Regions from separate parts of the Mesorhizobium hunchu genome, predicted to be linked through region 2. Evidence: riboswitches for the same ligand, from Rfam matches in the RefSeq annotation. Region 2 holds a riboswitch; the other holds the start of a gene.

Region 1 (15,013 bases), on a different contig from region 2:
CATCGCGAAGATGAAGGAAGCCGGCGTGAACCTGATCTACTGGGGTGGCCTGCATCCGGCAGCCGGCCTGATCATCCGCCAGTCGCACGACCAGGGCCTGAACGCGATCCTGTTCTCGGGCGACGGCATCGTCTCCAACGAGTTGGCCGCGATCGCCGGCGACGCCGTCATCGGCACGCTGAACACCTTCGCGCCCGACCCGCGCAACAATCCGAACGCCCAGGAAGTCGTGGAGAAGTTCCGCAAGGCCGGTTTCGAGCCGGAAGCCTACACGCTCTACTCCTATGCGTCCGTGCAGGTGATGGTCGAGGCGGCCAACAAGGCCGGCTCGAACGATCCCGCCAAGGTCGCCGAGACCCTCAAGAAGGACGGCCCGTGGAAAACGGTTATCGGTGACCTCAGCTTCGACGAGAAGGGCGACACCACCGGCAACAACTACGTCATCTACGAATGGAAGAAGGGCGACGACGGCAAGATCGGCTACTTCGAAAAGAAGTAAGCCACACCGTTTCGTTCAAGAATCGAAGCCCGGCGCCCAGCGCCGGGCTTTTTTCATGCCGTCGGGCACCAAGCCGGCAAAGGCGAATTGAAGTCGATTTCAATCGGTTGAATTGATGCAATGTATTTTTGGTTGCGCTGCAGCATTTTCCCGTTATTCATGAGCCTCCTCAACATTACGCTACGGGAGCGCGTTCTTGGCCATCAGCAAGATCCTCGTCGCCAACCGGTCCGAAATCGCCATCCGCGTCTTCCGCGCGGCGAGTGAACTGGGCATCAAGACCGTGGCGATCTGGGCCGAGGAAGACAAATACTCGCTGCACCGTTTCAAGGCGGACGAGAGCTACCAGGTCGGGCGCGGGCCATGGCTGGCGAAGGACATGGGGCCGATCGAGAGCTACCTGTCGATCGACGAGATCATGCGGGTGGCGAAGCTCTCCGGCGCTGACGCCATCCATCCCGGCTACGGGCTACTCTCGGAAAGCCCCGAATTCGCCGAGGCCTGCGCCGAAAACGGCATCACCTTCATCGGCCCGAAGCCGCAGACGATGCGCCGGCTGGGCAACAAGGTCGCTGCCCGCAACCTGGCGATAGAGGTCGGCGTGCCGGTCGTGCCGGCCACCGATCCGCTGCCGGACGACATGGAAGCGGTGAAGAAACTGGCCGAGCAGATCGGCTACCCGGTCATGCTCAAGGCGTCCTGGGGCGGCGGCGGACGCGGGATGCGCGCCATCCGATCCGAAGCCGACCTCGCCCGTGAGGTCAACGAGGGCAAGCGCGAGGCGAAGGCCGCCTTCGGCAAAGACGAGGTCTATCTCGAAAAACTGGTCGAGCGCGCCCGCCATGTCGAGGTGCAGGTGCTGGGCGACACCCACGGCAACGTCGTGCATCTGTTCGAGCGCGACTGCTCGATCCAGCGCCGCAACCAGAAGGTCGTGGAGCGCGCGCCGGCGCCGTATCTCACTGACGCGCAGCGCCAGGAACTGTGCGGCCACGCGCTGAAGATCGCCCGCGAGACGGACTATGTCGGCGCCGGCACCGTCGAATTCCTCATGGATGCCGACACGGGAAAATTCTACTTCATCGAGGTCAATCCGCGCATCCAGGTCGAGCATACGGTGACCGAGCAGGTGACCGGCATCGACATCGTCAAGGCGCAGATCCATATCCTGGACGGCGCCGCGATCGGCACGGCGGAGAGCGGTGTGCCGGCGCAGGACGGCATCCGTCTCAACGGCCATGCCCTGCAGTGCCGCATCACCACGGAGGACCCCGAACAGAATTTCATCCCCGACTACGGCCGCATCACCGCCTATCGCGGGGCGACCGGCTTCGGCATCCGTCTCGACGGCGGCACGGCCTATTCGGGCGCCGTCATCACCCGCTACTACGATCCGCTGCTGGAGAAGGTGACGGCCTGGGCGCCGACGCCCAAGGAAGCAATCTCGCGCATGACCCGCGCCCTGCGCGAGTTCCGCATCCGCGGCGTGGCCACGAACCTGACCTTTCTGGAAGCGATCATCAACCACCCGGCTTTCGCCGACAATTCCTACACGACCAGGTTCATCGACACGACGCCGGAACTGTTCAGCCAGGTCAGGCGTCAGGACCGCGCCACCAAGCTCCTCAACTATCTGGGCGACGTCACCGTCAACGGCCATCCCGAGACGCGCGGCCGGCCGAAGCCGAATCCGGCCGCCGCAGCACCCGTTATCCCCTGGTTCACCGGCCCGGTCCCCGACGGCACACGCCAGCGGCTCGACGCGTTCGGGCCGGAAAAGTTCGGCCAATGGATGCGCGCGCAGAGAGAGGTTCTGGTTACCGACACGACGATGCGCGACGGCCATCAGTCGCTGTTGGCGACGCGCGTGCGCACGCACGATATCGCCGCGATCGCCGGCACCTACGCGCGGGCGCTGCCGCGACTGCTGTCGCTCGAATGCTGGGGCGGCGCGACCTTCGACGTCGCCATGCGCTTCCTGACCGAAGACCCGTGGGAGCGGCTTGCGCTGATCCGCGAAAAGGCGCCCAACATCCTGTTGCAGATGCTGCTGCGCGGCGCCAACGGCGTCGGCTACACCAACTACCCGGACAACGTCGTGCAGCATTTCGTCAGGCAGGCGGCCGCCGGCGGCATCGACCTGTTCCGCGTCTTCGATTGCCTGAACTGGGTGGAGAACATGCGCGTCGCCATGGACGCGGTCGGCGCCGAAGGCAAGCTGATCGAGGCGGCGATGTGCTACACCGGCGACATCCTCGACCCCGACCGGGCTAAATACGACCTGAACTACTATGCCGGGCTGGCCAGGGAACTGGAAGCCGCCGGCGCCCACATCATCGCCGTCAAGGACATGGCAGGCCTCTTGAAGCCCGGCGCGGCGCGCGTCCTGTTCAAGGCGCTGCGCGAGGCGACCGACCTGCCGATCCATTTCCACACGCACGACACGTCCGGCCTGTCGGCGGCGACGGTGCTCGCCGCGGTGGAGGCAGGCGCCGACGCCATCGACGCGGCGATGGATTCTTTCTCGGGCAACACCTCGCAGCCCTGCCTGGGCTCCATCGTCGAAGCGCTGAAAGGCACCGACCGCGATCCGGGTCTCGACCCCGAATGGATCAGGAAAATCTCCTTCTACTGGGAGGCCGTCCGCAACCAGTACGCCGCTTTCGAGAGCGATCTGAAGGGACCCGCTTCGGAAGTGTACCTGCACGAGATGCCGGGCGGCCAGTTCACCAATCTGAAGGAGCAGGCGCGCTCGCTCGGGCTGGAAACGCGCTGGCACGAGGTGGCGCAATCCTATCACGACGTCAACCTGATGTTCGGCGACATCGTCAAGGTCACGCCGTCCTCCAAGGTGGTGGGCGACATGGCGCTGATGATGGTGAGCCAGGACCTCGCCGTCGCCGACGTCGAGAACCCGGCCAGGGACATCGCCTTCCCGGATTCGGTCGTCTCCATGCTGCGCGGCGATCTCGGCCAACCGCCGGGTGGATGGCCTGAGGCGCTGCAGAAGAAGGCGCTCAAGGGCGACAAGCCCTATACAGTGCGGCCGGGCTCGCTGCTCGCACCGGCGGATTTGTCAAAAAGCCGCAAGGAGATCGAGGAGAAACTGGGACGAAGCCTCTCCGAATTCGAGTTCGCCTCCTGGCTTATGTATCCGAAGGTGTTTTCCGACTTCGCCGCCGCGCAGGAAACCTACGGCCCGGTCAGCGTGCTGCCGACCCTGACCTATTTCTACGGCATGGACCAGCAGGACGAAATCTTCGTCGATATCGAGAAGGGCAAGACCCTCGTCATCCGCTGTCTCGCCATCGGCGACGTCGACGACAAGGGCATGGTCACCGTCTTCTTCGAGCTCAACGGCCAGCCTCGGCGCGTCAAGGTGCCGGACCGCGTGCACGGCGCTTCCGCCGCGAAGGCACGGCGCAAGGCCGACGCCGGCAGCGATGCCCAGGTCGGCGCGCCGATGCCGGGCGTGGTGTCGGGCGTCTCGGTCGTGGCCGGCCAGACGGTCAGGGCCGGCGACGTACTTTTGTCGATCGAAGCCATGAAGATGGAAACGGCGCTGCATGCCGAGCGTGACGGCACGATCGCCGAAGTGCTCGTCCATGCCGGCGACCAGATCGACGCCAAGGACCTGCTGGTCGTCTATGCCTGAAGCAGCGGGCCGAAAAGCTGGCCCGCTACAGTGCGACTCGCTTGGCCAGGTTCACGTGCCGCACTGCAAGCCTTTGTTTTCGCATGACGTTGCCCCAGAACGGCTATGCACTTTTGCGCGACATGCTTCAATGGCTCGCTGCGCCGTCGCTGATCGCGGCCAGCACGCCCCTTATGTCGAGCGTCGAGAACGGCTTCTCCAGCATGAACGGCCGCTCGCTTACCGGCAGCGCCTCGATCTCGGCCTTGGCTCCGACGAGATCGCCTGTGACCAGCACGAAACGACGCGCCAGGAGGGGCCACTCGTCAAGAAGCTGGCGATAGATGCTCATGCCGCTGACGGTCGGCATGCGCAGGTCGGAAAAGACTATATCGGGTTGCCGCCCGGCCTTCAGCATCTCGGATGCGGCCAGCCAGTTCGAGGCGACATCCGACCTGATCCCCATCAGGTCCAGTATGTCCGACAACGACGCGGCGACGTCCGGCTCGTCGTCTATGATAAGGGCACGCCGCAGGCCCGGCGACCCGGCAGCGCCTTCGGCGACGTGCAGGCCTGAGGAGACGATGCCGGGCAACTCGACGACGAAGCGGGCGCCGTGCGGCTTGACTTCCTCGAACCGGACGCGGCCTTCGTGCCGTTCGACGATGGACTTCGATATCGAAAGGCCGATGCCGGTGCCGACGCCCACCGGTTTGGTGGTGAAGTAGGACTCGAAGATGCGGTCGCGGATCGCCTCCGGCACGCCCGGCCCGTTGTCCTCGACCGAGAAACCGGCACTGCCGCCGGCGGCGCGGTAGGTACGCACCCTGATCGAGCGCTGCCCGTGCTGCACGCCCGCCAGCGCGTGCTGGCTGTTGATGAGAAAATTCGCCGCCACCTGGGTAAGGTGGTCCGCATCGGCCATCACCAGCAGAGGCCCCTCGGCAAAATCGCTGTCGATGAGGATGCCGTTCGAGCGCGCGCCATAGGCGGTCAGCTCCAATGCCGCGCGCACCACCTGGTTGAGATCGGTCTCGGCCTGCGCGGACGGATGCAGCCTGACCATCGACAGGAACGACTTGACGATGCGGCCGCAGCGCTCGGCGGCGGCGCGCACCTTTTCCGCCCGCACCTTGGTCTGCGCGTCCGGCGCGAACTCGTGCAGCAGCGTCGACTGCGCCACCACCACCGCCAGAGGGTTGTTCAATTCATGCGAGACGCCGGCGAGCAGCGAGCCCATCGCCGCCATCTTCTCGTTCTGGTGCAGCTTCTCGCGCTGGCGATGGATTTCCTCCTCCGCCTGCAGCCTGTCGCGCAGGTCGCGCACCGAGCCGATGACGATGCGCCGGTTGGCGACCTTCACCTCCATCGCCGTCAGTTCGATCGGGACGATCTCGCCGGCGGCGTTCTGGGTGACGGTCTCCATGCGCCGGCCCACCATCGGCGCCCCGCGCCCCGCCAGATACTCGCCGCCGTTCGAGAAGCCTTTGCGGTAGTAGTGCGGAATGATCGTCTCCAGCACGTCCCTGCCGACGATCTCGGCCTTCGGCCAGCCGAACAGCTTTTCGGCCGCGGGATTGAACTCGACGATCTTGCCGCTCTCGTCGACGACGATGACGGCATCGAGCGATGCCTGCAGCATCGCTGCCCGGATCACTTCCGAGACATGATAGTCGGACAGCGAGCGCTCGATGGCATCCGAAAGCGCCAGCGCCACGATCTCCATCGCCGCGCGCTCCTCGTCGGTCCAGACGCGCTCGTTGACGCAGTCGTTGATGGCGATCGAGCCCCAGGCGCTGCCGTTGGCGAGGATCGGTACGGAAAGAAAGGACTTGATGTGCTGGTTCTCGAAATCCCGGCGCAGGAATCCTTCGATGTCGCGCGTGAGGCCGGCGAACATCTTGCCCTGCCGGCCTTCTTCGGCAACACGCCCCATCAGCGGGTCCATGTGCACGATCGCCTGCGGAATGATCGAAGGCGGCGCCGACACGGCGGCGATCGATTTGTCGACCCAGTACGCCTCCACCGTCTGCGTCAGACCTTCGCCGGGCGCGTCTTCCAGGCTGAAGACGATGGCGCGGTGGCCGCGGAAGGAGCGGCCGAGCAGTTCGAGGATTTCGTCGATGTCCTGCCGCCAGTCAATCGCCAGGCGCAGCCTGCGCATGATGCGGGCGGCGGCTACCGCGACACTGTCCTCCTGCAGCGCGCGCCCGGTGCTCGGCAGTGCCGCCTCTGTCCTGAAGAACGGGAAATCCGCGCTCATGATCCTGTTTCGTCGCCGGCGGATAGCGAGAAGATATACCCTTCGCCGCGCACCGTGCGCAGGAATCTCGGGTTCGACGGATCGGCCTCGATCTTCTTGCGCAGCCGCATGACGCGGATATCCACGGCGCGCGAGGATTCGGGGTCTTCGCCGAGGCCGATCGCCCCCGAAATGACGCTTCGCGTCAGCAGGCGGTTGGCGCGGGTGACGAAAATCTCCAGCACGTCGAACTCGCTCTTCGCCAGTTCGATCGGGACGCCGCCGGGACCCGTGACCCGCCGGCTGTCGAGATCGACGCGGTGTGGGCCGAATTGGATCGACCGACGCGGCGCCGGGCGGGCTTCGGCCTTGGCCGCGACAGGTTCGGGCACCCGGCGCAGGACTGAGCGCACGCGGGCGAGGAGCTCGCGAAGCTCATATGGCTTGACCACATAGTCGTCGGCGCCGAGCTCCAGCCCGACGATGCGGTCGAGCGCGGTTCCCGCCGCGGTGGCGTAGATGATGCCGGTCGGCCGCAGCGACCTCAACCAGCGTCCGAGCGACAGGCCGTCCTCTCCGGGCATGGCGATGTCCAGGATGGCGAGGTGAAAGACGCCCCCTTCCAGCATGGGCCGCGCTTCCGCTGCGTTCGACGCCGTCTCGACCTCATAGCCGTTTGCGGCCAGATATTCGGCCACGGCGTCCCTCAGGTCCGGCTCGTCCTCGACGATGATGATCCTGGCGCGCACGGCCGCTTTGTCCCCGCTTTCAGCGGAAGGTAGATTGGGTGTAAACATATTGTCCAGGGCTCATGTTTGTGGCTGTGACGGGGTGGCATGGCACGGGCGACGGTGGTGCTCATCTGCGTTGCGGAAAGTGTTCGCGACCATCTCCGCGCTCATCTCGAACGGCGCGGCCATGATGTGCGCATGACCGCGCAAGCCTGGGAAGCCGAGGCGTTTCTGGATGGCGGCCGTATCGACGTGGCCGTCGTCGGCGACGCAATGAGCCCGGCACAGGGCCGCGACCTGCTCAGGCGCCACGGGCGCGAAGGCGGTCCCGACTTCATCCTGGTATGCCGGCGCGGCGAACTCGTCGACAGGGTCCTTGCGCTGGAACTCGGCGCCGCCGACGTCGTCGAGAGCCCGCTCGTCGTGCGCGAGCTCGCCGCCCGCATCGGCGGATTGCTGGCGCGCCGAGGACGCAACCGCCAGGAGTTGCTGGTGCTCGAAAACGCCACGGTCGACCTGCGCTCGGCCATGGTCATGCACCGCTCGGGCGACGAAGGTCAGCTTTCGCCGGGCCAGGTCGCCCTTCTCAAACTCTTCATGGCAAGCCCCCACAAGGTGCTGACGCGCGACGACATCATTGCAGCCGCACCGGCAGAAAGCACCGACGCATTCGACCGCTCGATCGATTCGCGGATCGTCAGGCTGCGCCGCAAGCTCGACACCGAGACCATTACGACGATACGCGGCGCGGGCTACCGGTTCGACCCGCCCGACAATCCGGCGGATTGAGCGCAGGCGGCCCATCCTCGCCATTCAGGCGAAAGCGTTGGAAGCGCCGTCACGGCTCTCGCGCGGAACGGACGCGACACCCATCGCCGCCGGCAACCACGGAAAAGTCTTCCGAAGCACATTCATGTCGACAGGCTCCGACTGCTTCGTTGCCCTGTCTGATGGCCCGCTGTATCCGCTTCATGCCGCATGGCCGTCGGCATTATTGCAGCAGGTTTCAGATTGGCGTCGGGAGGCGGGAGGGTCGTCCAAGGCTCGGGGACGTGTCCTTCAAGCGCAAAACCGCATCGATGCCGCAAGGCATTCGCCCAAAGCAGCCAGGTGGCTCGGTCATGCGGCCGCAGATGTCTAGAGCATTTCCGGCGAAAACAGAATCGCCTTCAATGCTCTATCTTTTTGTTTTTACGCAATTCCGGCCGCAAAACCGCTGCGCACTTTTGCTGGAATTGCTCTATCGCCGGTCCGGACCGGTCCGCCCCATACACGGATCGTCGTCGGGCGGACGGCGTCAACCTTTTCTGGTCGCAGCCGTTTTCTGCTTCGCGGCCTTGGCCGGTTTCACCGACTTGACGGCTTTGGCCGATTTGACGGCCGGCTCCGCTGCCTTGCGTTTCGCCGGCTTCGCACTGGCTGCCGGCATGGCCGCGATTTCTCTTTCGGCCTCGCGCCAGTGCCGCTCATGCGCGCCGTCCGGCCGGCCTTCCCGCTCCCATATCTCGTATGCGCGCCTTTGAATGCTGCCGTGCTTGTCGTCTGCCATGGAAGCGTCTCCCGCTGGAACCGAGAACGATGCGACGCGGCGGCCCGTCCGCCGCAGGCAGCACGAGTATCCGGCGAAATAGCCGCCGGCGCCAGCCCCGACAGGCACGGACGGCTAAGAATATACGTGGAAGGACAATCCCGAGGAGCGGCGCGGCGCCGTCATGGTTTGGTCGGATGCTCCAGCGCCTGGCGGCCGAAATCGGGCGCGTCGATTTCCTGTCCCGCCTCGATGATCGAGCGCCGGATGGCGCGCGTGCGGGTGAACAGGTCGAACAGCTTGTCGCCGTCGCCCCAGCGGATCGCCCGCTGGAGCGAGGCGAGATCCTCCGAAAAGCGCGCCAGCATTTCGAGGATGGCGTCCTTGTTGTGCAGGCACACGTCGCGCCACATCGTTGGATCGGAGGCCGCGAGGCGCGTGAAATCGCGGAAGCCGGAGGCCGAGTATTTGATGACCTCGCTCTTGGTCACCGATTCCAGGTCGTCGGCGGTGCCGACGATGTTGTAGGCGATGATGTGCGGCAGGTGCGAGACGATCGCCAGCGTCATGTCGTGATGCTGCGGGTCCATGGTGTCGATATCGGAACCGCAGCGGCGCCAGAATTCGGCCAGCTTTTCAAGCGCGGCCGGATCGGTGTCGGGCAGCGGCGTGAAGATGCACCAGCGGTTCTCGAACAGGTCGGCGAAGCCCGCGTCGGGACCGGACTTTTCCGTACCCGCCAGCGGATGGCCGGGAATGAAATGCACACCCTCCGGCACGAAGGGCTGCATCTGCGCGATCACCGAGGCTTTGGTCGATCCGACGTCGGTCAGGATCGCGCCCTGCTTCAGCGCCGACGCGATCTCCTCGGCCACCGCGCCGGACGCACCCACCGGGACCGAGACGACGACGAGATCGGCATCGCGCACCGCTTCGGCGGGATCGGTGAAATAGCTGTCGCCCAGCCCCAGTTCCTCGGCCCGCTTCAGCGTCGCGGCGCTGCGCGTGGCGATGGCGACGTGGCCGGCCAGCTTCTCGCGCCTGATCACCCGTGCCAGCGACGAGCCGATCAGGCCGATGCCGATCAGCGCGATCTTGTCAAACAAGGGGTCGGTCAAGGGTTCGGGCATTTTTGGAGCTGTCACGACTGGTCTTTCAGGAATTCGGCGAGCGCGGCGACGACGCCGCGATTGGCTTCCTCCGTTCCCACCGTCATGCGCAGCGCATTGGGAAAACCGTAGCCGGCGACACGCCGCAGCACGTAGCCGCGCGCGGTCAGGTAATCGTCGGCCTTCGCTGCCGAATGTTTTTCGATCCCGGGGAAATGGACGAGGAGAAAATTGCCGACGCTCGGCGTCACCCGCAAGCCGAGCTTCTCGAACTCTCCGGTCAGCCAAGCAAGCCAGCGCTCGTTGTGGGCGACGCTGCGGGCAAGGTGCTCACGGTCGCGGATGGAGGCGATGCCGGCCTCGATCGCCGTTGCGTTGACGTTGAACGGCCCCCGGACGCGGTTGACCGCGTCGACGATCGCCAGCGGCCCGTACATCCAGCCGATGCGCGCGCCGCCGAGCCCCAGCTTGGAGAAGGTGCGCGTCATCACCACGTTGGCGTTGGAGCCGGCCAGTTCGATCCCGGCCTCGTAGTCGTTGCGCCGCACATATTCGGCATAGGCACCGTCGAGCACCAGAAGCACGTTCCCCGGCAGGCCGGCATGGAGCCGCTTGACCGCGTCGAACGGCAGGTAGGTGCCGGTCGGGTTGTTGGGATTGGCCAGGAAGACGATCCTCGTCCGATCGGTGACGGCGGCGAGCATGGCGTCGACGTCCGCCCGCTCGTCCTTCTCCTTGACCTCGACCGGCGTCGCCCCGGCGGTCTGGATATAGATCTTGTAGACCATGAAGGCGTGTTCGGTGATGACCGCCTCGTCGCCGGGCGACAGGTAGATCTGCGATAGAAGGCCGAGGATTTCGTCCGAGCCGTTGGAGCAGACGATGTTGGCGGGGTTGAGCCCGTGCGCCTCGGCGATTGCCTCGCGCAACCGGCGCGCCGACCCGTCCGGATAGACATCGAGCCGCGCCGCGACCTCTCGCGCCGCTTCGATCGCCTTTGGCGAGGGACCGAGCGGATTCTCGTTGGAGGACAGCTTGTGGAGCTTCACGCCGACAGGCGCGGCGCTCTTGCCCGGCACGTAGGCGGCAATGTCCATGATGCCCGCGCGCGGCTGCGGACGCGACTGATCCTGTGCCTTTTCCATCTCTTCCACCGTAAAGGCCTGTCCTGCGCAGGCGCTGCGGGAATACAGGGCGGCAGCGCGCCTGTCGAGGGGCAGGCGACCGCGCCGTTGACGCCGGGGCGCAATGGTCCTAAGTACCGAGCTGGAATTCGTGGTGATTTGCCGGTCGGCTTGCAGCCACGTTAAAGAAGTCGCTAAAGGGCCGAAAGGGTAACTCCCGTACGGACCGGTCGCGATTTCGCCGCCGGTCTTTTTATTGGAGTGCCGATAGCCATGCCGATTAAGATTCCCGATCAGCTTCCCGCGCGCGAAGTGCTGGCCCGCGAGGGCGTGGCGATCATGGACGAGAAGACGGCGCGGCGGCAGGACATAAGGCCCCTGCAGATCGCCCTGCTCAACCTGATGCCCAACAAGATCCGCACCGAGACGCAGTTCGCCCGGCTGATCGGTGCCTCGCCGCTGCAGGTCGAGCTGACGCTGGTGCGCATAGGCAACCACAAGGCCAAGAACACGTCGGAGGAGCACCTGATCGCCTTCTACCAGACCTGGGATGAGGTGAAGGATCGCAAGTTCGACGGCTTCATCGTCACCGGCGCGCCGATCGAACTGCTGCCGTTCGAGGAGGTCACCTACTGGGACGAGCTGACCCGCATCCTCGACTGGACCACCACCAACGTCCATTCCTCCTTCTTCATCTGCTGGGGCGCCATGGCGGCCGCATGGCACTTCCACGCGGTGCCCAAGCACACGCTGGAGAAGAAGGCTTTCGGCGTCTACCGCCACCGCAACAATGCGCCCGCCTCGCCCTACCTGGCCGGCTTCTCGGACGATTTCGCCGTTCCGGTCTCGCGCTGGACCGAGGTGCGCGCCGCCGACATACCGGCCGGCTCCGGGCTGGAACTGCTGATGGAATCCGACGTTACCGGCCCCTGCATGCTGGCTGAGAAGACCGGCAACCGGCTCTATATGTTCAACCACATCGAATACGATTCCACCTCGCTGAAGGAGGAATACGACCGCGACGTCGAGGCCGGCGTGCCGATCGCCGTGCCGCACGAATACTATCCCGGCGACAACCCGGCCAGCCGCCCGCTCAACCGCTGGCGCTCGCACGCCCATCTCCTGTTCGGCAACTGGATCAACCAGGTCTACCAGACCACGCCCTACGAGATGGAGGATATCGGCAAGGCCGCTCCCGCAGACGGGGCGTGAACAGAAGGGGCAACCCTATTTCCGCTTCTCCTTTCGCGGCGTCGCCGGCGGCGGTTCCAGCGCCCCGGCCCTGACCCGCGCCGGTTTCAGCGGCGCGCCGCCCTCGTGCTTGACGATTTTCAGGGCGCGCGGGAAGAAATCATAATTGTGCTGGCCACGGCCGATATTGATGATCGTCGCGTCTGGCAGTTCCTTTTCCAACAGGTCGAGCACCCGCTTGAGCGTGGCGCCGTCGAACGTATCGAGCGCCTCGTCGACGATCATCCAATCCGGTTTGTGCAGCGAAATCCGGGCGAAGGCGAGAAGACGCGCCTCGTCGTCGTTCAATTCATGCTCCCAGCGCGCGCTGCGGTCGAGCGAGCCGGCGAGATGGTCGAGCCCGATCGCCTTGAGCGTACCCTCCAGCGCCGTATCGTCCCGATGCGACGCGCCGGCTCCCGACAGGGCCTCGCGCAAGGTGCCGGGCGGGAAGTAGGGCGTGCGCGGAATGAAGGCCGGCGCCTCGCCCTTCGGCATGCCGATGCGGCCGCTGCCCCAGGGCCACAGGCCGGCCAAAGCCCGGAAGAACAGCGTCTTGCCGGTGCCCGGGTCGCCCGTCAACAGCACGTGCTCGCCCTTCCTGATCACCGTTTCGTCTTCGGCCAGCCGCGTGCAGCCGTCCGGCGACTTGATCTCCAGGTCGGAGAAACTCATCGTGTCGTCGTCGTTCCCGGCGATATCGATGCGATCTTCGCCGCCATGCAACGCATCGCTTTCGGTCAGCGCCATGCGGAAATCGGCGACGCGCATCAGCGTCGCGCGCCAGTCGGCAATGGAGCCGATGTTGTTGACGAACCATTTGAGCGAGGAATGCACCTGGTTGAACGCGCCGACCGCCATCATCAATCCACCGAAGGTGATGTCGCCGGCGAAATAGACGGGCGCCGCCACCAGGATCGGCGCGACCACGGTGATCCAGCCATAGGTATCGGTCACCCAGGCCAGATTGATCTGCGCGGCGTAGATGCGCATCATCGCCTTCAGCGTCTCGCCGAGGTCGAGATTGAGCCGCTTCTTCTCGTCCGGCTCGCCGCGCGCCAGCGCGATGGCGTCGATATGGTCGTTGACGCGCACCATCGAGTGCCGCAGCTCCGCTTCGCGCGTGTAGCGGTCGCTGTTGAGCTGGATCAGCGGCCGGCCCACCGCCCAGCTGATCAGCGAGGCGAGACCCGCATAGAGGAAGGCCGCCCAGACCATGTAGCCGGGGATGGCGAAGGCATGGCCGCCGACATGGAAGACGAAGCCGGACGACAGTGACCACAGCACGCCGACGAAGGAGACGAGCAGGATCAGCGCCTGCACGAATCCGATGGCGAGCCCCGTCGTGAGATCGGAAAGATGCGCCGCGTCCTGCTGCATGCGCTGGTCCGGATTGACGCCGATGGGACCGGCATGGGTAAGGCGGAAGGCCCGGTTCGGCCGCATCCATTCCTCGATCAGGTCCGCCGTCAACGCCTCGCGCAGGCGCAGCCTTATGCGCTGGTTGAGCCATTGCTGGCCGATATTAAGGACGAGCAGCCCGCCGGCGATCGCCGCGAACACCATCAACTGATGCAGGAACTCGGCAAGGTCGCGCCGTTGGATGGCATCGTAGAAGGGTTGGTTCCAGCGGTTGAGCAGGATCTGCCCGAACGCCGTGGCGCCGATGATGACAAGGATGGCGAGCGAGGCCCAGACGATCCGTCTGGTGACGGGAGAGCCCGCAAGCCCGGACCGGATCGCGGCGAGCTGGTCCCTCAGGCTGCTGGTCTGGACCTCGGCGACTTCAGGCGTATTCATGCGCCGCCGGCTCCGCGCGTCAGTGCCTCAGCCTCGCCACGGCCGTGCATGCCGAGCCCAGTCGCGCCCTGCGGCGACAGAACCGGCACGAAGACGCGGCGCGAGGCGCGTTGCGCCACCGGGACGCCCTGGTAAAGCCGCTTCTGCGCCTCCACGGCGATGACGCCGGAAAAGATCGGCCACAACCGCCGCCCGCCGCGTTCCAGGAGATTGTGCAGGCGCATCATGAAGCGGCGACGCGACGGCGGGAAATGCAACGCGTCCGCCCACCGCGCCGGCGTGAAATTGGCCTCCCGCAGCAATTCGTTGAGCTGGCTGCGCGAATAAGGCCGTCCGGTGCCGAAAGGCGTGTGCTCGAAGCGCGCCCACACGCCGCGCCGGTTCGGCACGACGATGACGACGCGCCCGGCCGGCGACAGCACGCGCCAGATCTCGTTCAGCGTCTCACGCGGGTTTTCCGCGTGCTCCAGCGAATGCACCAGCAGCATCCGGTCGATCGAGGCGTCGTGCAGCGGCAGTTCCTCGTCGAACACCAGCGCGGTCGCCGCCGGGCCGGTTGCGGGCCACACCACGGCGCCCTGGGTGGCCGGCATGAAGGCGAAAACCCGTTCGGCCTCAGTGCCGAACCGCTCCAGCCAGGGCAGCGTGTAGCCCAACCCTACCAGCCGCTCGTTGGGAACGGTCGCCCAGATCGACGACAGCGCCATCGTGATCGCCCGCTCCGCCAGGTGGCCGAGCGTGGTGGCATAGAAGGAGCGCAGGTCGACGATGTCGGAATGCATGGTGGCCGGACGGTATCCGCGATGCCGATGAAGTTCAACAAAGGCGCACCGCAATGACATTGCCGGGTGACAGCGACGCCCATGCGCCCTATCTGTGCCTTGTCGACCCGAATGCAAGAGGAGTAGCCCGATGGCCGTCGAGATCGAACAGTTCATGTGCCGCTCGGACAATTTCGGCATATTGATGCGCGATCCCGAGACCGGCGACGTGGCGCTGGTCGACGCGCCCGAGGAAAAGCCCATCCTGGAGGCGATCGAGCGCACCGGCTGGACGCCGAAGCTCCTGCTCGTCACCCACCACCACGCCGACCATGTCGAGGCCAATCTGGCGCTG
Region 2 (15,013 bases):
CCGCTCCGAGACCATCGCCGACACGGCAAAAGTGCTGTCGCGCTATGTCGACGCCATCATGATCCGCACGACCTCGCACGACCGGTTGCTCGAGCTGACCGAGAACGCGACGATCCCCGTCATCAACGGGCTGACCGACGACACGCATCCGTGCCAGATCATGGCCGACATCATGACCTTCGAGGAGCATCGCGGCCCCGTCGCCGGGAAGACCTTCGCCTGGAGCGGCGACGGCAACAACGTGTTGCATTCCCTGCTGGAAGCCTCGGCGCGCTTCAGCTTCAACCTCAACGTCGCGGTGCCGGAAGGCAGCGAGCCGGGCGACAGATACGTCGAGTGGTCGCGCGGCAACGGCGGCCAGGTGCGCTTTACCCGCAGCGCCGAGGAGGCCGTGGACGAAGCGGACTGCGTCGTCACCGACACCTGGGTGTCGATGGGCGCCGAGCACCGGGCGCGCGGTCACAACATCTTCATGCCCTACCAGGTCAACGCCGCGCTGATGGCGAAGGCGAAGCCGGACGCGCTGTTCATGCACTGCCTGCCGGCGCATCGCGGCGATGAGGTGACCGACGAGGTGATCGACGGCCCGCATTCGGTGGTGTTCGACGAGGCGGAGAACCGGCTTCACGCCCAGAAGGCCGTCCTCGCCTGGTGCCTCGGAGCGTGACGGACGGCGCTTGAATGCCGCAGCGGTGGTGCCTATCTCCGGCCCATCACCGCAAACCAAGAATGCCCTGCGGCACGCTTTCCACCCGGAAGCGCGGCCGACGGCCGGAGATTTGTCATGCTGGAAGCTGTGCAGTTGACCGAACATAATCCCAAGCTCGGCGAATTCGACCATGCCGGCGACGACCATGTCGTCCCCTTCGAGGTCGGTCCGCTCGACGTGCGCGGCCGCGCCGTCCAACTCGGCCCGGCGCTGGAGGCGATCCTGTCGCGCCACGCCTATCCGGAGCCGGTTGCCCGGCTGCTGGCGGAAGCGTGCGTGGTCACGGTCCTGTTGGGGACGTCCCTGAAGTTCGAGGGCAAGTTCATCCTGCAGACCCGCACCGACGGGCCGGTCGACATGCTGGCGGTGGACTTCTCCACGCCGAACGCGCTGCGCGCCTATGCGCGCTTCGACGCCGAACGGCTCGACGCGCTGACGGCCGGCGGTCCGCTGACTGACCAGGCCCTACTGGGCGCGGGCGTGCTGGCGCTGACCATCGACCAAGGCGTGCACATGCAGCGCTACCAGGGCATCGTCCAGCTCGACGGTATCGGACTGGAGGAGGCCGCGCGCATCTATTTCCGCCAGTCGGAGCAGATCCCGACCGACCTCAGGCTCGCCGTGGCCCGCCAGGTGCTACCTGGCGGACGCAGCCAGTGGCGCGCCGGCGGCGTGCTCGCGCAGTTTCTGCCAGAAGCACCGGAGCGCATGCGCGTGCCGGACCTTCCCGGCGGCGACGGCGATCCGGCCGAGACGATCAACGACCCGGTCGACAATGCCTGGCAGGAGGCGCTGGCGCTGATGGAGACAATCGAGCCGGCGGAACTGGTCGATCCGACCGTCGGCTCGGAACGGCTGCTGTTCAGGCTGTTCCACGAACAGGGCGTGCGCGTGTTCGACGCCGTGGCGGTGGACGACCAGTGCTCGTGCTCGCGCGAGAGGATCCACGGCGTGCTCAGCGGCTTCACGGCCGAGGAGATCCGCGACAGCACCGAGGACGGCAAGATCACCGTCGCCTGCGAGTTCTGCTCGACGAGCTATGAATTCGACCCGGCCGAATTCAGCGGCAATTGAGCGGCCGCCTTCTGCCTGTTCGCGGCGGGCAGCCGCGTATGGCGATGTACCCCTACCCTAACCCTCCCCTCAAGGGGGAGGGAAATTTTGCGTCGGCTCTACAATGAGTCGACGTTTGCATTTCGGGCGGAACGGCGATGTCGGCATCTCTCTCCCCCTTGTGGGGAGGGGACAGGGGTGGGGGTGCGCGACCGTCAAAATTCGATATGCGATTGCCCTGCCTGAGGGGCGGGAAGAAAGTCAGTTCACGGTTCTCATCGTGCCCGGCAGGTCGAGCGAGAAGGCCGGAATGGCGACGTCGAACAGTTCGTCTTCCGTGTTGCGCATCGTATAGTGCCCGACCATGACGCCTGACGGCGTCGAGAGCGGACAGCCGGAGGTGTATTGATAGCTGTCGCCCGGATCGAGTTCCGGCTGCTCTCCGACGACGCCCGGACCCTGCACCTCCTCCACGCGCCCCGCCTCGTCGGTGATGCGCCAGTAGCGCGACAGAAGCTGCACCCATTCGTCCGAGCGGTTGGCGATGGTCACGCGATAGGCCCAGACATAACGGTTCTCGTCAGGGTCGGAGCGCTCCGGCATGTAGAACGGCTCGACTTCGACTACGATGTTTCGGGTCGCGGCGCGATACATGAGCCCTCCTTGCCGGCAACATCCATGACTGCGATAATGCCGCCTCGGGCGAGGCCGGCAGCCGCCGGACGCTTACGCCCTGTCCAGCGCCTGGACGATGTCGTCGATCAGGTCGCCCGTATCCTCCAGGCCGACCGAAAGCCTGACCGTGCCCGGCCCGATGCCGAGTTCGGCTCTCGCCTCGTCGGTCAGGTTCTTGTGCGTGGTCGTGGCCGGATGGGTGATCAGGCTCTTGGCGTCGCCCAGATTGTTGGACATCAGCACGATCTCCAGCGCGTTCTGGAAGGCGAAGGCAGACCTCTTGCCCCCCTCGATATCGAAGCAGATCAGCGTCGAGCCGCCGCTCATCTGTTTCCTCACGATCTCTGCCTGCGGATGATCAGCGCGGCCGGGATAAATCACTCGCGCGACCCTGGAATGATCGGCCAGCACGTCGGCGATGCGGCCGGCCGACTCCGTCTGCTGGCGAATCCGCAGCGGCAGCGTCTCCAGCCCTTTCAGCAGAACCCAGGCGTTGAACGGCGACATGGACGGACCGGTGTGGCGGAAATAGTCGTGCAGGTTCTCCTCGATCCACTTCTTGTCCGACAGGATGACGCCGCCGAGGCAACGCCCCTGCCCGTCTATGTGCTTGGTGGCGGAATAGACGACGACATGGGCGCCCAGTTCCAGCGGCTTCTGGAAGAGCGGCGTGGCGAAGACATTGTCGACCACCAGCCGCGCGCCGGCCGCGTTGGCGAGCCTGGCGACGGCGGCGACATCGACCACTTCGAGCGTCGGGTTGGTCGGGCTTTCGAGAAAGAACAGCTTCGTCTCGGGCCGCACCGCCTTTTCCCAGTTGGCGATGTCGCGGCCATCGACGATGGTGCAGGCGATGCCATATTTCGGGGCGAGCGTCTCGACCACCCAGCGACACGACCCGAACAGGGCGCGCGCGGCCACGATATGATCTCCGGCCTTGAGCCCGCACAGCACCGCTGCCGCCACCGCGGCCATGCCCGACGCCGTGGCGCGGGCATCCTCCGCACCCTCCAGCGCGCACATGCGCTTCTCGAACATATCGACGGTCGGGTTGGAATAGCGCGAATAGATGAAGCCCGGCTCCTCGCCCTTGAAGCGGGCCTCCGCCTGCTCGGCGCTGGCGTAGTGATAGCCCTGCGTCAGGAACATCGCCTCCGACATCTCGCCGAAGCCTGACCGCAGCGTGCCTTCATGCACGAGTTGGGTGGCCGGCTTCCAGTTGCGCTTCTTTTCCGTCATCGTCCTTCACCACAAAGTTGGGCACCGCAAAAACCGATACGGGCACAAAAAAACCGGCCGCGAAAGCCGCAACCGGTGCCATGGGTCTCTGCCTGGCGGTCCTTTAGCGACTTGTTTAACGTGGCTGCAAGCCGACCGGCCAAATCACCACGGGATAAAGGTCCTTTAGACCTGCGCCCGGCTTGCGTCAATCGACGGCTCGGTTAAGAGCTTTGTGCCAGACTGCCAATGGAGCGACAGGTGCGGCAGACAGGCATCCTTCCCGACCAGGACATCGCAGCATTGTTTTCATCCGGCGCGCTCAAGGCCGCGCGGCCGCTCGATGCCGACCAGATCCAGCCAGCCAGCCTCGACCTGCGCCTCGGTGGCAGGGCCTACCGGGTGCGGGCGTCCTTCCTGCCGGGACCGGAAAGCACCGTCGAGGCCAAGCTCGACCGGCTGAAGCTGCACGAGATCGACCTGACCGAAGGCGCGGTGCTGGAGACGGGCTGCGTCTACATCGTGCCGCTGATGGAGCGGCTCGCGCTGCCGGCCGCCATATCGGCGTCGGCCAATCCGAAAAGCTCGACCGGCCGGCTCGACATCTTCACCCGCGTCATGACCGACCGCGGGCACGAATTCGACAAGATCGCCGCCGGCTATCACGGCCCGCTCTATCTCGAAGTCAGCCCGCGCACCTTCCCGATCGTGGTGCGGGCCGGATCGCGGCTGTCGCAGATACGCTTCCGCACCGGCCATGCCGTGCTTTCCGAAGACGAGGTGCTGGCGCTGCATCGCGCCGAGACGCTGGTGGCGACCGAACCGCCGGATATCTCGGGCGGCGGCATCGCGCTTTCCATCGACCTCGCCGGCGACGCCAACGGACTGGTCGGCTATCGCGGCAAGCACCACACCGGGCTGGTCGACGTCGACAGGCGCGCCGCGCACGACGTCGCCGATTTCTGGGAGCCCCTTTATCGGGACAAGGCGCGCGAACTGGTGCTCGATCCGGACGAATTCTATATCCTGGTCAGCCGCGAGGCGGTGCACGTGCCGCCGCTGCAGGCGGCGGAGATGACGCCGTTCGATCCGCTGGTCGGCGAATTCCGCGTTCACTATGCCGGCTTCTTCGACCCTGGCTTCGGCCATTCGGCAGCCGGCGGAACCGGCAGCCGCGCGGTGCTGGAAGTGCGCAGCCACGAGGTGCCCTTCATCCTGGAACACGGCCAGATCGTCGGCCGCCTCGTCTACGAGCACATGCTGAAGCGCCCGGACGCGCTTTACGGCAACGATCTCGGCTCGAACTACCAGGCGCAGGGCCTGAAGCTGTCGAAACATTTTCGCCCGGCGGGCGGCTGACGCAGCGAGGAGACCCCACGCCGCCGTCATCCCGGAAATCGAACGAAGCGAAGCGGAGTGCGGTTATCCGGGACCCATGCCTGAACGCTGCGGCCGCGCGAGGGGCGCCGGTTCTGCACCGTCGGCGTGGCATCACCATTCCGGAATGGATCCCGGCTCTCGCCTCACGACCTGCGGCCGCTCGGCAGCGGCCGGGATGACGAGCGTGGAGTCCCTCCTTGAGCGATATCCCTACAATACCCTGACCGTCACCGCCTCCGGCGCCTCGATCTCCAGCGGATTGCGCAGCGGCAGGCCGAAGTCGCCGGCCTCGATCTCGAACACGTCGCCGGCCTCGGCCCTGACACCGTCGGCGAAGGACAGCGTCGCGGTGCCGAACATGTGCACATGGACGTCGCCGGCCTGTCGGAACACGGGATATTTGAAGTGATGCCGCTCCAGGTTGGCGATCGAATGCGACATGTTCTGCTCGCCCGACAGGAACGGCTTTTCCCACAGCGTCTTGCCGCCGCGCAGGATGCGTGAGGTGCCGCGGATGTCGGCCGGCAGGTCGCCGACGAGGATTTCCGGGCCGAAGGATGCGTTGCGCAGCTTGGAATGGGCGAGCCACAGATAGTTCACCCGCTCCGTCACATGGTCGGAGAATTCGTTCGACAGGGTGAAGCCGACGCGGAAGGGCTGGCGGTCGTCGCCGATGACGTAGATGCCGGCGATTTCCGGTTCCTCGCCCGCGTCCTCGGCGAATGCCGGCGACATCAGCGGCGCGCCGGGTGCCACCGCCATGATGCCGTTGCCCTTGTAGAACCATTCCGGCTGGACGCCTTCCCTGCCCTCGGCCGGCTTGCCGCCCTCCAGGCCCATGCGGAACATCTTCATGGAATCGGTGAGTTGCTCGTCGGCGGCATCCAGCTTCTTGTGCATGGAATCGCGCGTGGCGGCGGAGCCCAGATGCGTCAGCCCCGTGCCGGTGAGATGCAGATGCGCGGGATCGGGGTGGTTGATCGGCGATATAAGGCGGTCCTTCCTGTAGGCCGCCTCCAAGTCGACGGCCTCGCCGAAGCCCTTACGCTCGATCAAAGCCTCCAGCCCGACGCCGGTGCGCGCCGCCTCCATGGCAAGCGAGTAGACGCTGCGGGCGCCGTTGACGACGCGCGCCTTGCCGCCGTTGCGGGCGACGACGCGGATGATGTCGGCGTCGTCCAGCATCTGTGAGATGAGCATGATGACTTCTCCCTTTGTCCGTGCCCGCCCACGCGAGGCAACCCGGCCTCACGGCACGGCCTGCCCACCCCCAATGGTTTCGAGACGATTTCCCGCAGGGCTTCGCCCTGCGACTCAGATCAGGCCTTGTTCTTGTTGTAGACGTCGAAGATGACGGCGCCGAGCAGCACCAGGCCCTTGACGACCTGCTGCCAGTCGACATTGACGCCCATGATCGACATGCCGTTGTTCATGACGCCCATGATGAAGCCGCCGACCACCGTGGCGATGACCTGGCCGACGCCGCCCATAGCGGAGGCGCCGCCGATGAAGACGGCAGCGATGACGTCGAGCTCGCTGCCGAGGCCGGCCGCCGGCACCGCCTGGCCGAGGCGCGCGGCGATGATCAGCCCGCCGAGCGCCGACAGCACGCCCATGTTGATGAAGACGTAGAGGGTCAGCCGCTCGATCTTGATGCCGGAAAGCTGCGCCGCCTTGGCATTGCCGCCGAGCGCGTAGACGCGGCGACCGATGACCATGCGTTTCGTGACGAAGACGAACAGGCCGATCAGCACGCCCATCACGACGAGAACGATCGGCAGGCCCTTGTAGACCGCGAACTGGTAGACGAGGAACAGGGTGAGCAGGCTGATCACAATCGTCTTGACGACGAACAGAAAGAACGGCTCGGCCTCGTAGCCGTGACGCTCGCGCGTGCGGCGCGCCGAAAGGCCGAACCAGGCATAGGCGGCCACGCCGACCAGGCCGAGAAGAACGGACGTCATCTGGAGCTGGACGCCGCTGCCGAAGATGGTCTTGCCGGCGGCGTTGACCGTGGGCGGCACCAGCGTCCACACGCCCAGCACCTCAGGGATGAAGCCGGAGCTCAGTTCCTTGAAGTCGACGGGCAGCGGGCCGACCGACAGGCCGCCGCCCAGCATGGCCTGACACAGGCCGCGGAAGATCAGCATGCCGGCGAGCGTGACGATGAAGCTCGGTATTCGATGATAGGCGATCCAGTAGCCCTGGGCGGCGCCGACGGCCGCGCCGACGACGAGGCAGAAGAGCGACGCAACCAGCGGATTGCTCAGGATGCCGAGATGCCACGTCACCATCATGTTGGCGGCCAGCGCCCCGATGAAGCCGGCGACGGAGCCGACCGACAGGTCGATATGGCCCGCCACGATCACCAGAAGCATGCCCAGCGCCATGACGATGATGAAGGAGTTCTGCTGCACCAGGTTCGACAGGTTCAGCGGCTTGAACAGGGTGCCGTCCGTCGTGAACTGGAAGAACAGCATGATGATGATGAGCGCCAGCACGAGGCCGTATTCGCGCAGGTTCGTCACCAGCGCCGAGACGGCGACGCGCTGTTGCCGGGTTTCCTGGGCGACGCCGGTCTGCGGCGAGGGAGAGCTGTCGACGCTCATGATGCCTTTTCTCCGCGAATGATGGCGCGCATGATCTTCTCCTGGCTGGCATCCGAAGCCGCCATTTCGCCGACCATGCGCCCCTCGTTCATGACATAGATGCGATCGGAGATGCCGAGCAGTTCCGGCATTTCCGACGAGATGACGATGATCGCCTTGCCCTCGGCGGCGAGGCGGGCGATGATCGTGTAGATTTCATACTTGGCGCCGACGTCGATGCCGCGTGTCGGCTCGTCGAGGATCAGAACCTCGGGATTGGCGAACAGCCATTTCGACAGGACCACCTTCTGCTGGTTGCCGCCAGACAGGTTGCCGGTCACCTGATAGACGCTCGAGGCGCGGATGTTGGTCGCCTTGCGGTAGTCGTTGGCGACGTCCAGTTCGCGCAGGTCGTTGATGACGCCGCGCCGCGATGACACCCCACCCATATTGGCGAGCGAGATGTTGTGCTTGATGTGGTCGATGAGGTTGAGGCCGTAGGTCTTGCGGTCCTCGGTGACGTAGGCGACGCCCTGATCGACGGCGCGGCCGACGCTGGACAGGTTGACCGGCTTGCCGTTGAGAAGAACCTCGCCGGTGATGTTGCGGCCATAGGAGCGCCCGAACAGGCTCATGGCGAACTCGGTGCGGCCGGCGCCCATCAGCCCGGCGATGCCGACGACCTCGCCCTTGCGCACGTTGAGGTCGATGCCCTTGATGACCTGACGCTCGGAATGCAGCGGATGATAGACGGACCAGTTCTTCACCTCGAAGACGACGTCGCCGATCTTCGGATCGCGCGGCGGGTAGCGGTCCTCCAGCGAGCGGCCGACCATCGAGGTGATGATGCGGTCCTCGCTCATGTCGCCGCGCGCCATCGTCTCGATGGTCTGGCCGTCGCGGATGACGGTGACGCGGTCGGCGACTCGGCTGATTTCGTTCAGCTTGTGCGAGATCAGGATCGAGGTCATGCCTTGCTTCTTGAATTCGACCAGCAGGTCGAGCAGCGCCTGGCTGTCCTTCTCGGACAGGCTGGCGGTGGGCTCGTCGAGGATCAGCAGTTGCACTTCCTTCGACAGCGCCTTGGCGATCTCGACGAGCTGCTGCTTGCCGACGCCGATATTGGTGATGAGCGTGTTCGAGTCTTCGCTGAGACCGACCTTGTGCAGCAATTCGCTGGTGCGCCTGCGGTTGGCGTTCCAGTCGATGACGCCGTGGCTGGCGTGCTCGTTGCCGAGGAATATGTTCTCGGTGATCGAGAGCATCGGCACCAGCGCCAGTTCCTGGTGGATGATGACGATGCCCTTGCGCTCGCTGTCGTGGATGCCGGCGAAGCGGCATTCCTCGCCGCGGTAGACGATCTTGCCGTCGTAGCTTCCATAGGGATAGACGCCCGACAAGACTTTCATCAGCGTCGACTTGCCGGCGCCGTTCTCGCCGACGATGGCGTGGATCTCGCCCTCTTCGACATTCAGGTTGACGTTCGACAGCGCCTTCACGCCGGGGAACGTCTTGGTGATGTCGCGCATCTCCAGAATGGTCGAGGCCATTGGGAACACAGCTCCTGGGAACCCGGAAGATACCGGGACCGCCCGTCAACGAAAAGGGGGGCCCGCCAGGCGCGGCCCCCTCTGACCGGTCGCGATTACTTCAGGTCTTCGGCCTTGATGTAGCCGGAGTCGACGACGAGCTTCTGGTAGTTCGACTTGTCGACCTCATGCGGGGTCAGCAGGATCGAGGGGACGACCTTGACGTCGTTGTTGTAAGTCTTCTCGTCCAGGCCTTCCGGCTTCTTGCCCGACAGCACCGTATCCACCAGGTCGACGGTGGCCTTGGCGAGATCGCGCGTGTCCTTGAAGACGGTCGAATACTGCTCGCCGGCGATGATCGCCTTGACCGAGGCGGTCTCGGCGTCCTGGCCGGTCACGATCGGCCAGGGCTGGGCGTCAGTGCCGTAGCCGACGGCGCGCAGCGAGGCGATGATGCCGCGCGACAGGCCGTCATAGGGCGACAGGACGCCGTCGACACGGGTGCCGTCGGAGTAGTTGGCCGACAGCAGGTTATCCATGCGCGCCTGGGCAGTGGCGGCCAACCAGCGCAGCGTGCCGACCTTGTCCATGCCCATCTGGCCCGACTTGATCTTGATCGAACCGTCATCGATCATCGGCTGCAGGACCGACATGGCGCCGTTGTAGAAGAAGAAGGCATTGTTGTCGTCGGGCGAACCGCCGAACAGCTCGACGTTCCAGGGCTTCTTGTCGGGGAAACGCTCCTTGAGGCCCTTCACCAGCGAGTTGGCCTGGATGACGCCGACGCCGAAATTATCGAAGGTGGTGTAGTAGTCGACGTTCGGGGTCTTCTTGATGAGGCGATCATAGGCGACGACGACGACGCCGGCGTCGTTCGCCTTCTGCAGCGCGTCACCTAGCGTGGTGCCGTCGATCGAGGCAATGATGAGCGCCTTCGGACCCTTGGTGATCTCGTTCTCGAGCTGGCTGAGCTGGTTGGGGATGTCGTCCTGGGCGTACTGCAGGTCGACGGTGTAGCCCTTCTCCTCGAGCTGCTTCTTGACGGCGTCGCCGTCATTGATCCAGCGCTGCGAGGTCTTGGTCGGCATGAGCACGCCGACGAGGCCCTTGTCTTCCGCATGGGCGGCGGCGACCGTCATGGCCGCGATGCCGAGAGCCGCCGCAGCGACCAACGATTTGATGATCTTCACTTCACTCACTCCCTGGTTGATGGGCGCCGGGCCGCACGACCTGCGGCTGCACAATCGGGCAACCGCGCTTCAGGCGCGGCATGGACTGATTAAAATCGCTATCCTCCCAATCGGCCCCGGTCGTTTCGATCGGCGTGCGTTCTCGCATCGCCAACCGAAGAACCTGCGGGCGCGGACAAATTGTTGGTCTTCGACATAACAGTCAAATGCGATCTCGGATCATTGCTATATCGAAATTGATATGCGATGGCGAACGCGAGACCGGAGAGCACCTTATGCCCACACCACGCGACCGCAATGCGGGTACGCTGCTGCTGCGCAGCGGGCTCAATCTCAGGCACATGCGCATGATCGTGGCGCTCGACGAGAACGGCCGCGTCAGCGCGGCGGCCCAGGTGATGAACATTTCGCAACCGGCCGCCTCGCGCATGATCGCAGAGATGGAAGCGGCGCTGGACGTGCAATTGCTCGAGCGCCTGCCGCGCGGCGTGACCCTGACCCCCTTCGGCAAGGCGCTCGCCCGGCGCGCGCGCCTCATTCTCCTGGAGATGCGCGAGGCCGGCCGCGAGATCGCCGAGCTGAAGTCCGGGAAGGGTGGCTCGGTGTTCATCGGCGCCGTCACCGCGCCGGCCATCGAACTCGCCGTGCCGGCGATCCGCGAGATCCGCAGGCTCTATCCGCGCATCGAAATCACCATGCAGGTGGAAACCTCCAACGTGCTGGCGCGCGAGCTGATCGCGTCGCGGCACGACTTCATCATCGCCCGCATCCCCGATGACCTCAATCCGCGCCTGTTCGAAAGCCGCGTGATCGGCGTCGAGAAAGCCTGCCTCATCGTGCGCCGGGACCATCCCCTCACCACGAAGACCAGCCCGGTCAGGCTGGAGGAAACGACCGGCTACGACTGGGTGTTCCAGTCGGGAGGCTCGCCGCTGCGGCAGGCGATGGAAGCCAACTTCCTCAACCGCAACATCGCGCTGCCCGAGCGCATCCTCAACACGTCGTCGCTGCTGCTGACACTGGTCATGGTGGCGCAATCGGACGCGATCGCCCCGGTCTCGATCCAGGTGGCGCGCTTCATCCAGAGTCCCGACGGGCTCGCCGGTGCCATCGACGTGCTGCCGACCGAGTTCGACATCGAGGTGCGGCCCTACAGCCTGATCACGGCCAAGCAGCGGGTGCTCTCGCCCGCCGCCAAGATGCTTTACGATTTCATCCTGCGCGAAGTGGGATGACCGGCGCGAGGCGCTACGCGTGCTTCAGGATCGCCGAAAGGCGCGGCGTGAAGGCGCGGCCGATCGGTTCGGCCGCCGCGCCGATCGGCACCGACCAGGGGTCGACGATACCGAGCTGGAAGCGCGGCAGGCGGCGGCCCGCCCGGTCGGCCAGCGACGGCAGCAGCGGGTGCGTCGCGTCGACGAGACGCCGCGCCAGTGCCGGCACCGTGCCGGTGGTCAGGATCACCGTCTGCGGGTCGAGCACGTTCTCGATCAGCTGGATGCTCCAGCGCATATCCTCCGACGCCTCGGCGATCCATGCGTTGATCTTGGGATGACCTTGGCGGGTCAGGGCTTCCAGCCTGGCTGGCAGAGCGGAATCGGCGGGATCGAGACCCAGAGGGCCGTAGAGCGCAGCGAGCGAGGCCCGATGCTCCAGCGGGATGCGATCGCTGCCGCGCGGCGACAGCAGCGCCATGCCGATTTCGCCGGCATTGCCGTTGCTGCCGCTGTAGAGTTCGCCGTCGAGAATGAGGCCGGCGCCGATGCCGTAGCCGAGATACAGACAGACCGCGTGATCGAGGCCATGCGCCGCGCCGACCATGCGCTCGGCGATGGCGCAGGCGGCCGCGTCGTTCTGCAGGGAAACGCCGAGCCCGGTCCTGGCCGCCAGCGTCTCGGCAAGCGGAAATTTCTGCCAGCTCGCCATCATCCAGGCGTTGTCGTCCGCGCCGTCGAGGCCGAACGGGCCGGGCATCGCCACCCCCAGGCCAATCAGGCGCGTTGGCGAATGCGGCCGCGCCGAAGCAAGCTCCGCACGCACCCGCTCGACCAGCCCGAGGACAACCTCGATGCCGTGCGAGGGGCCGCCCTGCGGCAGCGGCGCCTCGGCGCGGGCCAGCATTTCGCCTGCGAGGTTGACCGCGATGGCACGGGTGACGTGGCGGTCGATCTGCAGCCCGATGGCGAAGGCGCCGTCGGCCACCAGCGCATAGGGCGTGGAAGGCTGGCCGCGCCCCTTGCGCACCACATCCTGCGCGGCGACCAGCCCGTCGCGCTGCAATTCCTCGACGATGTTGGAGACCGTCTGTTTGGTCAGGTGCGTGGCCCTGGCAAGGTCGGCGCGGGAGAGGCTACCGTTTAGCCGCAGCGCCTCGATCACCACGCGCCTGTTGTGGGCGCTCGCGGCTTCCTGGTTGGTGCCGCTTCGCGCGCGGATTGGTCGAATCTCGTCCACCGGGCTGCTCCCCCTCTTGACTCCAGTAGAAGCATGGAAAACTATTAAGTCAATCGACTTGACTTAATGAGGATATGGCCACAGCGGCAAGCGCCGGCGGCTGCGAGCAAAGGCAGGTTCGTAAATCGGCGTGTGACCACGCCGGGCAGAGGCAACGGTCCGCCGGGCGGCGGCCACAATGGGAGGAACTGGCATGTTGAAATCCATCGGCAAGACACTTCTCGGAGCGGTTTTCCTGGGCGCGCTGGCCGCGCCGCACGCGGCGTTCGCGGACACCAAGATCAACGCGCTGTTCATGGCGCAGGCCGCCTATAGCGAGGCCGACGTGCGTGCCATGACGGAGGCCTTCCAGAAGGCCAATCCCGACATCAGCGTCAACCTGGAATTCGTCCCCTATGAGGGCCTGCACGACAAGACGGTGCTGGCGCAGGGCTCCGGCGGCGGCTACGACGTCGTTCTCTTCGACGTCATCTGGCCGGCCGAATACGCCACCAATAACGTGCTGGTCGACGTTTCCGGCAAGATCACCGACGACATGAAGAAGGGCGTCCTTCCCGGTGCCTGGACGACGGTCCAGTACGACGGCAAATATTACGGCATGCCGTGGATCCTCGACACCAAATACCTGTTCTACAACAAGGAAATGCTCGAGAAGGCCGGCATCAAGGAGCCGCCGAAGACCTGGGAAGAGCTCAGCGCCGACGCCAAGATCATCAAGGACAAGGGCATCGTCAAGGAACCGATCGCCTGGAGCTGGGCGCAGGCGGAAGCCGCGATCTGCGATTATACCACGCTGGTGAGCGCCTATGGCGGCGACTTCATCAAGGACGGCAAGCCGGACTTCCAGAACGGCGGCGGGCTGGACGCGCTGAAATACATGGTCGACAGCTACAAGTCCGGCCTCACCAATCCGAACTCCAAGGAATTCCTGGAGGAGGACGTGCGCAAGGTGTTCGAGAACGGCGATGCCGCCTTCGCGCTGAACTGGACCTACATGTACAACATGGCCAACGACCCGAAGGACAGCAAGGTGGCCGGCAAGGTCGGCGTCGTACCGGCCCCGGGCGTCGAGGGCAAGAGCAAGGTGTCGGCCGTCAACGGCTCGATGGGTCTCGGCGTCACCACGGCCTCCAAGCATCCCGACGAAGCTTGGAAATACATCGTCTTCATGACCTCGCAGAAGGTGCAGAACCAGTACGCCAAGCTCAGCCTGCCGATCTGGGCGTCGTCCTATGAGGATCCGGCCGTGACCAAGGGCCAGGAGGAACTGATCGCGGCGGCGAAGCAAGGACTGGCGGCGATGTATCCGCGCCCGACCACGCCCAAGTACCAGGAGCTTTCGGCCGCGCTGCAGCAGGCGATCCAGGAATCGCTGCTCGGCCAGAAGTCGCCCGAAGACGCGCTCAAGGAAGCCGCCGAGAACAGCGGGCTGTAAAGCCGCATTGAGCACTTTTCTGCCGACGGCGTTACGCCGTCGGCAGGAGTTTTTCGATCTGTATTGGCCCCATCCAGCAAATGTCGGTGCATCTTGGTATGCCTTCATCTGTCGCCGCACCCCCACCCCTAACCCCTCCCCACAAGGGGGAGGGGGATTTTGCGGCAGCGCCACGACCCATCAAAGTTGGTGATCTTCGCCAAAACGGTGGTGTCGGCGTCTCCCTCCCCCTTGTGGGGGTCCGCAGGACGGGCGAGACGCGTGGCTCGCCGCGGGGGTGCGCGACAGCCGATATCTTGGCAACATTGATATATGGCAGCCTCGTTCCCTGGCGATCGCTGACGATATGGGCCAAGCCGGCGGGAGGTCGGCGTGGTTCTCAAATTCTTCCCTACCTATCCGCCTGCATCGACGCCCCATGACCAACACCTGGCTCACCACGCGCGCCTGGCTTTTGATGCTGCCGTTGCTCATCGTCATGGTGGCGGTCATCGGCTGGCCGCTCGCCGACACGGTCAGGCTCTCCTTCACCGACGCGCGGCTGGTCGGCACCAGCGGCCATTTCGTCGGCATCGACAACTACGCCAGGATGCTGGCGAGCTCCAATTTCCGCTCGACGCTGACGACCACGGCGCTGTTCGCGGTGATCTCGGTAGCCGCGGAGATGGTCCTGGGCGTCGCCGCCGCCCTGCTGCTCAACCAGAATTTCCACGGCCGGGCGATCGTGCGGGCGCTGATGATCCTGCCCTGGGCGCTGCCCACAGTGGTCAACGCGACGCTGT

What was found. A riboswitch is a leader RNA that binds a small molecule or an ion and turns the genes downstream of it on or off. The one in region 2 is predicted to bind S-adenosylmethionine.
Region 1: it holds a riboswitch for S-adenosylmethionine, as region 2 does, so the genes downstream of both, metA (homoserine O-acetyltransferase MetA) here and ABMA46_RS03730 (O-succinylhomoserine sulfhydrylase) in region 2, are expected to answer to the same signal.

The regions. Positions count from the first base shown of each region.
Region 1 covers NZ_JBEBMG010000001.1:179,785-194,797, forward strand. Annotated here, with positions in the region: gene ABMA46_RS00930 (branched-chain amino acid ABC transporter substrate-binding protein) at 1-499, shown strand, start outside; gene pyc (pyruvate carboxylase) at 696-4,154, shown strand; gene ABMA46_RS00940 (ATP-binding protein) at 4,282-6,297, opposite strand; gene ABMA46_RS00945 (response regulator transcription factor) at 6,393-7,124, opposite strand; gene ABMA46_RS00950 (response regulator transcription factor) at 7,212-7,895, shown strand; gene ABMA46_RS00955 (DUF2934 domain-containing protein) at 8,404-8,655, opposite strand; gene ABMA46_RS00960 (prephenate/arogenate dehydrogenase family protein) at 8,817-9,764, opposite strand; gene ABMA46_RS00965 (pyridoxal phosphate-dependent aminotransferase) at 9,776-10,888, opposite strand; SAM riboswitch at 11,009-11,085, shown strand; gene metA (homoserine O-acetyltransferase MetA) at 11,141-12,079, shown strand; gene ABMA46_RS00975 (ABC transporter ATP-binding protein/permease) at 12,095-13,897, opposite strand; gene ABMA46_RS00980 (class I SAM-dependent methyltransferase) at 13,894-14,679, opposite strand; gene gloB (hydroxyacylglutathione hydrolase) at 14,810-15,013, shown strand, end outside.
Region 2 covers NZ_JBEBMG010000002.1:22,792-37,804, reverse strand. Annotated here, with positions in the region: gene argF (ornithine carbamoyltransferase) at 1-667, shown strand, start outside; gene ABMA46_RS03740 (Hsp33 family molecular chaperone) at 785-1,783, shown strand; gene apaG (Co2+/Mg2+ efflux protein ApaG) at 2,024-2,416, opposite strand; gene ABMA46_RS03730 (O-succinylhomoserine sulfhydrylase) at 2,489-3,676, opposite strand; SAM riboswitch at 3,760-3,837, opposite strand; gene ABMA46_RS03725 (2'-deoxycytidine 5'-triphosphate deaminase) at 3,905-5,014, shown strand; gene araD1 (AraD1 family protein) at 5,246-6,235, opposite strand; gene mmsB (multiple monosaccharide ABC transporter permease) at 6,355-7,644, opposite strand; gene mmsA (multiple monosaccharide ABC transporter ATP-binding protein) at 7,641-9,173, opposite strand; gene chvE (multiple monosaccharide ABC transporter substrate-binding protein) at 9,269-10,342, opposite strand; gene ABMA46_RS03700 (LysR family transcriptional regulator) at 10,618-11,577, shown strand; gene ABMA46_RS03695 (ROK family transcriptional regulator) at 11,591-12,796, opposite strand; gene ABMA46_RS03690 (extracellular solute-binding protein) at 12,990-14,231, shown strand; gene ABMA46_RS03685 (carbohydrate ABC transporter permease) at 14,650-15,013, shown strand, end outside.